Regions from separate parts of the Kiloniella antarctica genome, predicted to be linked through region 2. Evidence: riboswitches for the same ligand, from Rfam matches in the RefSeq annotation. Region 2 holds a riboswitch; the other holds the start of a gene.

Region 1 (3,385 bases), on a different contig from region 2:
ATGCAAACAGTAAAGTGGGCTTTGGGCCTTATGATCATCATTCTTCTCGGTGGCTTTCTTCATTACAATCTACCTGGACAAGACATCGTCCGTGTCGTCGGAACAGACGTGAAACGAATGGATACTTTCGGATTATTTGACACTGAGGCCCCTAAAACAAATCCCGAAAGAACGCGCGACGTCCGCTTTGTGAATACAGCCTGGCCAAATGCAACCCCGCGGGTTTACAGAAATGAAGATACCGACTGGCACTGGCCGCCTTATCTGAAATTTGATTCCGGTAATTTACAGGCACAATCTCAAGCTTGGATTTCAACTGAGGCAGCCCCCATTTGGGTTGTTATTACTCATTATGGCTGGCGTATTCCAATTTTATCCCTCTTCCCAAACGCCGTAGACATTAGACGCGCAGAGGGACCAAACCAGTTAATCATCCCTTGGTTCAATACGTTCTTTTTTATATCAATGGCCGTTCTTGGTTATATGATTTGGGCATTTATAACCCGGATAAAACGTCGCCATATCGACCCTGCTCTGGAAGATGTTTCTGACGTTGTCAACGACATCTCTTCCTCTGCAGAAGCCGCGAGTGAGAGAACTAGGGAAACAGGAAATAAATTCGGCCGATGGCTAGACACATGGCGCCCCAAACACAAAAAAAAATATAAATAGCAAGGATCACGCCTCAATCGTTTTTCCCATACTTACCCTTGGCTCTACTGAATAACCAAGGCTTTTATAAAGAGCCACGGCTCCATCGTTTCCATCCCGAACCTGAAGGTTGATTTTCACACATCCAAGTTTTCCAAGTTCCGCTTCTGCATACACAAGCAAGCTCGCTGCAACCCCTTTACGGCGATGTAGAGGATCAACAACTACGCTGTAAATCCACCCCCTATGTCCGTCATATCCAGCCATAGTTGTCCCGACAACTTCTCCCCCTTCCTCGGCAATAAATATTAACCCAGGCTGGAATATTTGCTTCTTTAGCAAAGCCTCAATTGGATCATTCCAAGGCGAAGGGGTTGGTTCATCTTCTTGCCAAAGTTTGATAACTCCGTTTTTGTCCTGATCACAATAATGCCTGATGTTCATTTTGTTCGTCCCTGTAGATTCTATTACATGTTCTCTTCTGATCCAAGTCGCGGATTAAGTCAAAAGAGACGGTTTCCAACTTGCCTAAGAGGGAAAAAATGGTCTAGATTTATCTCATCTTTCGCTAAAGAAATCACTTTAGGGAAAGATATGTGCATTTAGGCGCTTGTTCTCAGGGCAGGGTGAAATTCCCGACCGGCGGTAACTTTCAAGTTTAAGAAAGAAGCCCGCGAGCGCCCTTAATAATGAGAAGTGTCTTTCTATAGATCCTTCTCATTATTAAGGGGTCAGCAGATCTGGTGAAACTCCAGAGCCGACGGTAACAGTCCGGATGGGAGAGGATAGGCAAGAGCACTCAGGTTAGTTATCCCTGTAGGGTTCTGGCGCGTGCGTGTGTATGGCTTATAAATTCTAAGTAATACAAACGTCCTTTCTGAACACGCCCTGATTCTGGTTACGCCGCTTTTTTGGAGTGACAACCATGAATCAGATCGCAAACGATCATACACACCAGTCTTTGCTGGCCCAATTCGGCACCCCTTATGATCGTGTCGAAAAGGCCCTCGCTTCCATGAGGAAAGGCAAAGGCGTTCTTGTCGTTGACGACGAAGATCGGGAAAATGAAGGTGATCTCATTTTTCCGGCAGAAACACTTACCAATGAACAGATGGCGATGCTTATCCGTGAGTGCAGTGGTATTGTCTGCCTATGTATGACAGATGAAAAACTGCAATCTCTCGAGCTCCCCCAAATGGTCAGTGACAATAACTCTTCCATGGGGACTGGGTTTACAGTGACGATTGAAGCCAAAGCTGGCGTAACAACAGGAGTATCCGCAGCAGACCGGGTCACCACAATCAAAACCGCCATTGCTGATGATTGCAAACCGGATGACCTTGCCCGCCCAGGGCACGTTTTTCCGCTCCGCGCGATGACAGGCGGCGTACTAACACGCCAAGGTCATACAGAAGCGACATGTGATCTCTCGGCCTTGGCAGGATGGAAACCCGCAGGAGTTCTTTGTGAAATTACCAATCCTGATGGTACGATGGCACGGTTACCCGAGATTATTGCCTTTGGACAGAAGCACAGTCTTCCTGTTGTCGCGATAGAAGATATTATTCTCTACCGCCAAAAAATGGAATCCTTACCTGAGCGAACAAACCTAGCCAGTTAAGAATTTTGATTTTCATGAACGAAAGGCCCCACTTTTGGGGCCTTTCCTGCTTTATAAATACAAAAGCAAGAAATAGATAGAAGCAACACACCTATTTCTGGTTTTCTCTTCTCAACAAACAAATGGAGGAAACGATGACAGACCAGAATACATCCCGAGTTCGCTTTTTAGGTATCCCGAATAAAAAAGCCAGACTATTACAATGCGGCGGACATGACGAAAACGGACAAAAACCAGAGCGCATGATCTCTGATGGATCTGGGTTTCCATGTCGTCACTGCCTAAAGCCAATCCTAAATAATGAAGGTGTTCTTGTGCTTTCCTACCGTCCTTTTGAGGACAAACAACCCTATGCAGAAACGGGCCCAATTTTCCTTCACAGTGATCTTTGTGAAGAACACCAGGATAACGAAGAGCTTCCTGACAATATCCGTTCCCAGGGCAACACACTTTTACGCGGTTATAACGCTGATAACAGGATCGTCTATGGTACTGGCCAAACTGTTAAATCAGAAACAGTGAAAGAAGCCGCCCTCGACATGTTTAAAAATGAGAAAATTTCTTACATTCATGCACGATCAACAACGAATAACTGTTTCACATGTCGTATTGAAAGAACTTAACCTTAAAATTTACGAATATATTCTAATCAATGAAAAGTTCTGTAAAAACAGGGCTTTTCATTATTAATATGTCCCGCTAATTCCTCGTTTTGAAATACACAAAAGCGAACGGCTGGAATATTTTTTCTCTACTGAACTAAAACCCAACCACCTTGTGTTTTTGTTGGCAGCATGGAAGAAATATCGGCATCTTTGTTTAGTCGAAAATCTGTCGCCGAAAGTATACGGCCATCGCCCGCGCGAAGGAGCCGTAAATTTACAAAGACACTATGCTCTCCAATAGAATAGGTTCCTGTAAGAACAGCCTGCGCATCTTGACGACCTGCCAGAAAAGCTAAATCACGTGAAAGCATTAACTCTCCCTGATGCGGTCTGACTGCAAGAGAATCTCTCATTTTGACTTCCGACACACTATAGCCAAGTTGGGCAATGCGTCCTGATAGCTGTTCACTTAGGGTCCGTCCAAATGTTGAACTGGTTTCAAGAGCAT
Region 2 (3,385 bases):
AAGAACCGTAACCTTCAGCCCACTTATAACTCTTTCGAGAAACGATCTTCCTCTTTCCAGCTTGTTATAATATTCAAAAACGGCGACCAAAGCGATAACTGCAGCAAACGACAGATGAAAGCTCGCTGATATTAAAACTTCTGGTGTTAAAATAAGTAGAACCAATGCCGCAACAGACACCGTCCTCATAGAAATCGCCTGCCTATCGAGGATAATCGCGAAAAGAGATACCCCCGCCATCATAAAAGCACGCTGTGCCGATAGCGGCATACCAATCAGCGCCAAATATCCAAAACAAATAATGAACGTCACAAAGGCTGAGATTTTCTTTATCGGATAGTTCAAAGCCAGAACTGGCACACATGCCATGAAAAAACGAAGCGTAAAGAATATTATTCCCGCAACTAATCCCATATGTAACCCGGAGATTGCGAGAAGATGCGCCAATCCCGACTGACGTATATCATTTCTCGCCTTATTGGAAATTCCTCCCTTTTGCCCCGTTAAGAATGTAATGGCTAAATCGCGTGCATCTCCATGTAAATGGGTTTCAATCCTTTGAACCAAATCGTTTCTCAGGCCATTCCAAAAAAGATCAATGTTCGATAAATCCTTGGTGTTGCTTCTAATGCTTTCGACCCTCCCCCAAATATAACCAACTCCACCAATTTGTTTATAATAAGCATAACGTGCAAAGTTAAATCCAGAAGGATAGACTGGTTGAGATGGTGGCTTTACGATGACCCGCGCCCGTATACGGTCTCCTACCTCGATTTCATTTTGTCGGATGTTCGATCTTAATCGAATGTATTTGGGGACTGTTTGATTTTTAAAACCTTTACGATCCAAGTTACCTAAAACATAGCGCTGCCCGGGAGATGAAGGTTCAATGGAAAGAATAGAGCCCTCAATCATCCGGGGGCCAATTTCATAACTCAACACAGGTGCTTGAACTGTATCCGAACGATATGTAGCAAGACTGACCTCTGATAAAACTAAACTAACAATAAGTAGAGGCAGCCAAGCATTTTCCCCCAAGATCTTACTATACCGGCCAATGATCGTACAAAGCCAAAGGGTTAAACTCAGGGTCGAGACAAGATAAATATTTGGTTCGAATGGTAATGAAAAGTATAGAGCAATTCCTAGCCCAAAAAAGACAGGGATCCAGTTGAGCAGCCGCGATCTTTCGTCCTCAATCATTGACTTCATATACAAATTGAAATGTACCCAACTTATCAGTCCATTCCTTCCACTATCAGATTTACTACAAAAATACATTGAATATAATTGAGATATAAATAACAACTAAAACTAGTATTTAGCACTCATATCCCAATTATATTCACTCTTTGTATGACCATTTGTATGACCATCGAAATTATTTGTAGAAATTCACGTCATCATCGGATAATAAGAACCCGTCTTTTATTGATAAAGACATGTTCTCGGGGCGGGGTGAAAATCCCCACCGGCGGTAATAGCCTTTTGGCTTAAGCCCGCGAGCGCCTTTCAGCTTTCATCTGAAAGGGTCAGCAGACATGGTGAGATTCCACGGCCGACGGTTATAGTCCGGATGGTAGAGAACGGAGTGGCGAAACCTCAACTGAGATTGTTGAGGTTATACCATTACGTGCGCCCTGATTCTCGTTTTGTGTTTGATTGGAAAAATCGATGAATCAGAATTCTAATAGTAAGTATCAAGACATGCACTTTGCTTTTATTCAAGCACAGTGGCACAGCGATATCGTTGGCAATTGTCGAAAAGCATTCTTAAGCGAAATTGAAAAACAATCCAATGGATTGGCCAGGGTTGAAATATTTGATGTCCCCGGTGCCTTGGAAATTCCTCTGGTCGCAAAGAAGCTTGCAAAGACAGGACGTTTTTCTGCGATTGTTGGGACAGCCTTTGTCGTTGATGGCGGCATATACCGCCACGACTTTGTCTCACAAACCGTAATTTCAGGTATGATGCAGGCACAAATGGATACTGACATTCCGGTACTAAGCGCCATATTGACTCCACACCACTTTCATAATTCAGAAGAACATCTTCATTTCTTCCTTGAGCACTTCAAGGTCAAAGGCAAAGAAGTTGCAGATGCCTGTCTCTCGATTTCAACTCTGCATCAAGACATAGCCCGTACAGCGTAATAAAAGAGAGCCCTGCACAAACGTTACAGGGCTCTCTTAATATCCACAAAAACATTTCCTAGATGAATATATTTTCATCTAGGAAGAAGCTAAAATTGATTCACCGACCTCTTCTAGCTTTAACTTTACAGTTCGCTTTAACCCATTGTTACAAGAAGCCCAGACAACAAAGAGAGATAACAATTGAAAACCAAATGAAGACGCAAGTCCAACATAAGACCCGTCAACGAACAAACAACGACACTTTCTCTTTATCAAAGTAAATTTTACGATCCAACACCCGCACAAATGACGAACATCATTTGCGATATCTTAGACAATATGCTAAACATTTGACGAAACAGAAGTCTCTGTTGTTCCTAGATAGGCCTGAATTTGTTCCACAAATCATGAACAACCACCACTGAGACAATACCCAAACACTCTTGATTTACGAAAGATCATTATGAGCCAGCCCACGAAACAGGTTGTAACCCGTTTTGCACCCTCACCAACTGGATTTCTACATATTGGCGGTGCCCGTACAGCATTATTTAATTGGCTTTTTGCACAACATCATGGCGGAAAATACCTCCTGCGAATAGAAGATACTGACAGGAAAAGATCCACGCCAGAAGCTATTGAAGCTATAATAGACGGTCTCGATTGGCTTGGCTTAAATCATGATGATGAGATCACTTACCAATTTTCAGGTGCGAGCAGGCATCAAGAAGTTGCAAACCACCTACTAGCCGAAGGTAAAGCTTACCATTGTTATTGTAGCCCTGAAGAGCTTACCGAAATGAGGGAAAAAGCCAAAGCTGAAGGCCGTCCTATGAAATATGATGGCCTATGGCGCGATCGTCTTGCGTCTGAAGCTCCAGAAGGTATCGCCCCCGTTGTTCGCTTAAAGATGCCTCTTGATGGGGAAACGGTAATCAAGGACTTGGTACAAGGTGACGTGACTGTAGCAAACGCACAGTTGGACGACATGATCCTTCTTCGAGCTGATGGCACACCAACCTATATGCTTTCAGTTGTTGTCGATGATCATGATATGGGCATTACCCACGTTATCCGCGGCGATGATCATTTAACAAATGCTTTCCGTCAGGTACAGCTCTTCAAAGCCATGGGTTGGGATCTTCCTGAATTTGCGCATATCCCCCTTATTCACGGCGCTGACGGCGCAAAGCTATCTAAACGTCATGGCGCACTCGGGGTAGAAGCCTATCGCGATGAAATGGGGTAT

Evidence for each region. A riboswitch is a leader RNA that binds a small molecule or an ion and turns the genes downstream of it on or off. The one in region 2 is predicted to bind FMN.
Region 1: another riboswitch for FMN. It lies ahead of ribB (3,4-dihydroxy-2-butanone-4-phosphate synthase); the one in region 2 lies ahead of ACFSKO_RS16985 (6,7-dimethyl-8-ribityllumazine synthase).

The regions. Positions count from the first base shown of each region.
Region 1 is NZ_JBHUII010000013.1:12,478-15,862, forward strand. Features, by position in the region: gene ACFSKO_RS18655 (DUF1523 family protein) at 1-672, shown strand; gene ACFSKO_RS18660 (GNAT family acetyltransferase) at 679-1,095, opposite strand; FMN riboswitch at 1,260-1,442, shown strand; gene ribB (3,4-dihydroxy-2-butanone-4-phosphate synthase) at 1,577-2,272, shown strand; gene ACFSKO_RS18670 (DUF1203 domain-containing protein) at 2,407-2,895, shown strand; gene ACFSKO_RS18675 (FlgO family outer membrane protein) at 3,024-3,385, opposite strand, start outside.
Region 2 is NZ_JBHUII010000011.1:202,818-206,202, reverse strand. Features, by position in the region: gene ACFSKO_RS16990 (ComEC/Rec2 family competence protein) at 1-1,203, opposite strand, end outside; FMN riboswitch at 1,441-1,592, shown strand; gene ACFSKO_RS16985 (6,7-dimethyl-8-ribityllumazine synthase) at 1,675-2,154, shown strand; gene gltX (glutamate--tRNA ligase) at 2,600-3,385, shown strand, end outside.